DNA from 2 places in the Brevibacillus sp. NPDC003359 genome. Region 2 is predicted to be linked to the other one. Evidence: predicted binding sites of a transcription regulator. Region 2 holds the regulator's gene; the other holds the start of a gene.
The links. The regulator LexA, encoded in region 2, represses DNA repair genes until DNA is damaged. The targets are predictions, from matches to a motif close to CGAACATATGTTCG.

Region 1 (3,414 bases), on a different contig from region 2:
CAAGGCAATCGTCTGACCCTCGCCCAGATACGGCTCGAGCTGATCCAGTCCTTCTCCCTGCTCAGCACTGACTATATGAACAGGTACTCCGATCGCAACTGATTCTACCTCTGCCATGCATGCATCTAGATCGTCACACAAATCTGCTTTGGAAAGCACAATCACCGGATTGGCTCCACTTTCCCATGCAAGAATGAGATAGCGTTCCAACCTACGCAGATTTAAATCATTATTTAAGGAATTCACGAGGAAAACTGTATCGACGTTTGCCGCCACAATCTGCTCTTCCACAGTATCCCCAGCTACTTTGCGGGAGAACTTGCTCTTACGTGGAAGAAGTCCGTGGATTGAGGCTTTCTTTTCCTCTGGGCGGGCACTGATAACTACCCAGTCTCCGACAGCCGGAAAATCTTCTCGACCAGTTGCTTCATAACGAAGCTTTCCAGTTACTTCGCCCAGGAGCTCGCCATGCTCACTCCACAGACGATAAATACGTTTATGTTCGAGTGTGATACGTCCCACACTGTAGCCTTGCTCTGCATAAGGGGCAAAATGATTAGCAAAATACTCATTCCAGCCCATAGATTGCAATACTTGTTGATTGGTTAGTTGATTCACTGCGGATTCCCCCTGCAATTGGTTAAGTAAAATGGCTCTATCGCCAAAACCAGTCACAGTCGAATCCTCATTTGGTGAACGGTATTACTGTTCGCTTGAAAGGAGGATTCCTGTGACCTCGACTACGACACTCTGAACAAATTTGATGACTACCATAAAACATCTCTCCTTTAGCAAACCTACCATTCAGGTTTGGTATCATATTTCCCAATTATTGTACCATAATGAAACAAAATGCAACAGCGTTAATCTCCCCCGCCGCCTCCGCTATCTCCGCCACCACCACTGTCTCCACCACTACCACTATCGCTGTTATAGCTATCCCAACGATCACTCGAGTCGTGATTTCGATGATGGTGATTGTGATTGCTGTCTACATAGAAGGCGCCGCCCCCGCCGTCTGAAGAGGAATGAGAGCGACCATTTCCGCCTTTTGCGGCTTTGGACGCCAAGACAAATACTACGAGCAAAAACATGATGACGATGACAATGAAGTACTCCATTGTTGTCCCCGCCCTTCCTCTTTTTTGAAGATGTTTACCCATTTAGTATAACATAGTGGAGCTGGAATAGGCTGGGGGATGGTGAATGAGCCCTGTTCATCCGGCAAAATGCCCCGACACAGGCGCAATTGCCAAAATGTTATCCAACACAAACACACGATATGCCTTCCTCATATAACAGTATGCTTTCAAGCTCCCTTTGGTCTCATCGATATGCACTACACGGATCGTACGCCTGCTAGCCTCTCCATCCTTCTTCAGATAGATGATCTCTACTGCTTGCTGCCTGGCTGCGTACCTCCTCAACTCCTGAATCATTAGGCTGTCATCACCACAAAATGTGTCTTCTTGTTGTTGACATCATCTTACCAAAAGAGAACGCTTGTTCGCAAATGTATTTGCATCGACCAACTATCGGCTCAGCAAAAAGGCATGCGCCCAAAAATGGACACATGCCTTATGCTTGTTACAACTCAGCGCCTTCTAAGCGCACGCCCGAACACAATCAGAATCGGTGCCAATAAGATGGCCGCCGCAACCAAAGAAGCGCGAATCGAAAAACGGGTCCCAATCCATCCAACAGCAGGACCACCTGCCGTTTGTCCCAAGGCATTGGATTGGCCCATCATCGACAAAACCGTCGCTCGCACACTGCTCTCAATGTTCAGATTCAGCCACGTATCATACAGCGGACTGCTTAATGACTGGATCACACCGATCAACAGCAGTGCAACTAATGCCCAGCTAAAGCTAGGGGACAAGGCAAAAGCAATCATCGCTGCAATTTTGAGCCCCGTCAACGTGAACATGCCCACAATAACAACCCGCTCATTGTTCACATCCAGCTTTTTTTCAACAATACCTACGACGATGAGGCCGAGTAAGCTTGCGAGTGCGGCAATGATCCCGAACCACATTGGCATCGAAATACCAGCGAGCTCTGGAAATCCAATTTCTGCGATCAAATGCGCTTCCCACAAACGGTCATACCCTTCAGAAGCTGCACCCGTAAATAGCGTCACAAACAAGATCAACATCAGAATCGGCTGACTGCGAATCACTTGGGCACCCGCAGTCCACGTCTGAATCATTTCCTTCAAGTGTGAAGCACCTTCCGTACGTTCGCGACGATTAAAACCGGTCTCCTTCATGAATAAAATCAGAAAGACACCAAGCCCCAGGTACATGAGACCTCCTATGAGGTAAGGTAAATGGGGTGCGATTGTTGCCAACGCAACACTAAGTGCAATCCCGAGCAGATTACCAAGCAAGGAGTAGCGCTTGGCCTTCATGAAAATCGAACCGATCTTCTCTTCACCGACCTCATCCACAATCCATGCAGTATCCGCTCCACTGATAAACGTATAACCAAGACCACTGATGACTTGCGAAAACAGCACCAAGCCGAAAATAGAAATCAACGGTATCCAAACATTCAGCGCGGGAACGATTCCCTGCAAGGCAAATCCGATTCCCAGCAAAAACATCCCGATAATGACGGAGCGTCGGCGGCTGTACGTATCCGCCACTACACCTGTTATCCCTTCAAACACCAACACGGATAACTCCAATACTGTCCCGATCAATAACAATTCAAATGGGTTAAAACCCAATGTCACAATGTAGTAAAGTGCATAGGTCGTGAACATGGTCGTATTGGCCAGGGAAGTCAAAAAACTTTTAATCATATATACTTTTGTCGCATTCATGAACATGGAAGCAGTATCCACCTTTTTTTAGGCAGATGACGCGTTCCGTTTTCACATACTGATCGCTACTCTACAATCCTCTACTGTGCAAAATGCGTACGCGTCATGCTGCCGCTCTTATTTTTCCTTCCTGTGTACTTGCTTGCTCTGAATAGTGTTTTTAACATGAGATACACCTCCGAAAGTAATTATCGCTATTATAGAATTTTTTTAATTGCCACACAATGAAAAAAAGCTGTGCAGCATTGGACACACTGCACAGCTTGATTATGAAGCACTTACGCTTTTTTTCTAAACAGGCCAACGATGGAGATCAGCAACGCCAAACCGGAGAGAACCAATGGCAGGGTGTTGCTGCTACCAGCACTCGCCGCTTCCCCTGCAGGAGCAGTTGCCGGCTTTTGTTCTTGTCCATGCTCATGCCCTGCTTCGCCTACACCAGCCTTAATGGTTGTGACAGACGCTGGCGTTTTGGAATCCTTGTCCCCTGTCCATTCCACAACTTCACCATTTGCATAGGTCTGATAAGCCTTCCAAGCCAATTGGCCTTCCTCTTTCGGGTTTGCCCCGACAAACGTGAACTC
Region 2 (3,414 bases):
TTAAACTTTTCGCCAGAACTGAACTCTTTCACGTAATTCCTGTTCGGATAACAGCTCTAATTCCAACAATGCCTCATATGGATCTTCACCCGGAATATCAAAGTATTGAGCAAAGGCAGGCTCTGTTTTGATGTCGCTTTTCTTCAGAGACCTGATCTGTTGGTACGCATCCAAGCCGCCTATGTCTAACAGCCGTGCTTCGATGTCCATATGGCGATAAGCATTTTGCTTTTCGACAGCTACGGGTTGAGCAAACAATTCAAACCAAAAGTCAGCTGTGAAAAACTGAATGACGCACGTGGGAATACGTTTCACATCTAGGTGTGTCACTTCAAATCCATGCAAGCAGCCAAACGCTGTTCGAACAGCCTGCTCAAATTGTTCCAGATCATGACTCTCGCAAATAATGTCCAGATCGCTTTGCTTGACGTCAATATCCAATGGAATCGTTCCGGCAAGCACTGGGCGGTAAACGGATAGGACTTCCATGATGTGAGTCTTTTGAATCGCTTCCCACGCCGCTTTTTGACGCAGCGTTCCTCTGCCCAAGTAAGAGAGATCATACCAATTTCTCATGCGACTACCTCCATGTCTGCTTTCTTTTAAAATAGTTTAGACAAAAGTGAATAAGTACGCAACGAAATCGGTAATCACTCGTATACCTAGATGAAGGGAGTGTAATGGATGGAAATATTTTTGTGGGTCGTGGTTGTGTTATTGTTCTTGCTAAGCATCGCAGGAATTTTTTTACCCGTTCTACCTGATACAATATTGCTGTGGGCGGGCTTTTTGCTCTATCACTTTTTCATAGCAGATCCGGGAGCGGGATTGCCGGCATCCTTTTGGTGGGGAATGGTCGTTCTAAGCATTCTGCTTTACGGTGCTGACTTGCTGACGAACATGTACTTCGTGAAAAGGTACGGGGGGTCCAAGTGGTCGTCCATTGCCGCTGCGGTCGGAATTATCCTCGGGATTTTTGTTTTCCCACCGTTTGGAATGCTGATCTTGCCGTTCGTATTCGTCGTCCTGGTAGAACTGATGGTGCAGAAGCAGTCGATGGAGCGAGCAGTGAAAGCGGGCGTAGGTTCATTGATCGGATTTTTGGGTAGTGCGGTCGTAAAAGTCATTCTGCAAGTTACGATGATCATCTGGTTTTTTATCGCCAGATAACATACAGAAAACGAAAAGGACAGCAGAGGCTGTCCTTTTTTACGTGGAGACTAGTGAATGAGTCGATAGACACCGATGACTTTACCGAGAATGGTGACATGCTCCAGAATGATCGGTTCCATTGTGGCATTTTCCGGTTGTAGTCGGAAGTGATTCTTTTCTTTGAAAAATCTTTTGACAGTCGCTTCGTCTTCTTCTGTCATAGCTACGACAATGTCACCATTGTTCGCTACGTGCTGTTGGCGAACAATTACGTAGTCTCCGTCGAGAATCCCGGCATCAATCATACTGTTTCCGGAGACGCGTAGCATATAGACCTTGTCAGAAGTCACGATATTGTCTGGAAGCGGGAAGTATTCTTCTACATCCTCAATGGCAGTAATCGGTTGTCCAGCGGTTACTTTTCCGATTACAGGCACACGAACGACAGAGTCTTCGAAATTGTCTTGAAAACGATCTTCATCGGATAGCAATTCGATAGCGCGCGGCTTGGTAGGATCTCGACGAATGAGGCCTTTTTTCTCTAAACGTGCCAAATGTCCATGTACCGTTGAGCTGGAAGCTAGTCCGACAGCCTCTCCAATTTCACGGACAGATGGTGGATATCCTTTATCACGAACTTCCTTTCGGATGAACTCGATGATGGCTTGTTGTCTACTCGATAATTTTGACATAGAAAGACACCTCTGATTTCTCGAACATATTTTCCTATATTATACCATGGGAGCTTGCGTTCGACAAACATAAGTTCGATTCATCGTTGACATGAACATATGTTCTCATTTATTATGAGGTTACAAGGGGACAGAACGTATGTTTGTTAGGAGGCCATTATCATGAATTCATTGACAGTACGTAATCGTTTCGAGAAAAAGGAAGAACGCCGTGTTCGTTTTGGTATCACGAGAGGACAAGCTCTCTTGTTTCTTATTACATTTACTCTCTTTTTTTATTTGTTGACCGAACTAGTGTTTGCTTCTTCGGTTAAAGAGGAACCACACGGCACAGAAGTAACCGTACAATCCGGAGACAGCCTATGGACGTTAGCCGTTCGATACAAAGCAGATCAGCAAATGGATATTCGTGACTATATAATAGAGATTAAGGATGCGAACGGATTGGAGAGCAACAGGATTTACCCAGGTCAAACTCTGCTCCTTCCTGATGCTTCGTAAGTGTTCGGCTGTCTTGCGGGATCATTCGAATGTGGTATAATGAAGCGGCACCATTACAGAGTGGGAGGAACCAGCAGTGGTATCTGACGCAGAAATTAAGCGCATTAACGAATTGGTCAAAAAATCTCGCGAAGAAGGTTTGACCGAAGAAGAAAAACTCGAACAAAAAGCGTTGCGCCAAAAGTACATTGACGCCGTTAAGCTTTCATTGAGAGCAAATTTGGATTCCATCCGTTATGTGGAAGACCTTGAAGAAAATAAGCCAAAACAGTAAGATAACAATTACTGATACGACAGACATCCTCGCTTGACGCTAGGGTGTCTTTTTCTGTGACATACATAACGAGAACATTTTACTAGCCAGGGAGGGAAGGAGATGGCGTGGATAGCTGTCGCGGTTGGAGGAGCAGTTGGCTCTCTTTTGCGCTACCTATTGTCTTTGCTCGCTAATCAACCAGGATGGCCGTGGGGAACCTGGATCGCGAATGTTTGTGGATCATTGATCATCGGCATCTTGTTCGTACTAGGGAAAGAACGTGACTTTTTATCTCCGACACTCTATCTCTTATTTGCAACGGGTGTCATGGGAGGATTTACGACTTTCTCAAGCTTCTCCTTGGAAGTGGTCTCGTTTTGGGGAGAAGGCCATCTATTGCGTGGCACTTTGTACGCTCTTCTCAGTTTGGGAGTCGGTCTACTTTCTTGTGCAGTTGGAATATGGATGGCTAGGCAATGGTCCTGATACGTTCAATGACACGATACATGTGAGGGGGAATGAATGTGAGTACACAGCATCGTGATTATGAGTTGGAACAAAAAAAGCTGGATGAAACAGTTTCAGCGATCGACGAAGAAATCGAGCAACTTCGCAATGATATTCGCGAGGCAACAGATGACTATGTGAAACAGGTCGTTAACTATAAGAAAGCAAAGGATTTGCGCTACCTGGAAGATCAGGGTCGAGAGAAGCCTTATTTCGGCAGAGTGGATTTTTTGAAAGATGAAATCTACGAGCTGGATCAGGTCTACATAGGAAAACGGGGAATTGTACGCAGCGATACGTTTGATT

Region 1: the regulator LexA is predicted to act here: its motif matches at 1,497-1,510, upstream of ACFYU8_RS12555 (WYL domain-containing protein).

The regions. Positions count from the first base shown of each region.
Region 1 is NZ_JBIAOR010000003.1:179,904-183,317, reverse strand. It holds gene rsgA (ribosome small subunit-dependent GTPase A) at 1-618, opposite strand, end outside; gene ACFYU8_RS12560 (hypothetical protein) at 864-1,121, opposite strand; gene ACFYU8_RS12555 (WYL domain-containing protein) at 1,218-1,439, opposite strand; gene ACFYU8_RS12550 (MFS transporter) at 1,595-2,836, opposite strand; gene ACFYU8_RS12545 (YcnI family copper-binding membrane protein) at 3,109-3,414, opposite strand, start outside.
Region 2 is NZ_JBIAOR010000001.1:1,268,974-1,272,387, reverse strand. It holds gene ACFYU8_RS05570 (DUF4269 domain-containing protein) at 1-576, opposite strand; gene ACFYU8_RS05575 (SOS response-associated peptidase) at 1-4, shown strand, start outside; gene ACFYU8_RS05565 (DUF456 domain-containing protein) at 685-1,170, shown strand; gene lexA (transcriptional repressor LexA) at 1,221-1,844, opposite strand; gene yneA (cell division suppressor protein YneA) at 2,007-2,345, shown strand; gene ACFYU8_RS05550 (DUF896 domain-containing protein) at 2,422-2,619, shown strand; gene crcB (fluoride efflux transporter CrcB) at 2,722-3,087, shown strand; gene ACFYU8_RS05540 (HelD family protein) at 3,126-3,414, shown strand, end outside.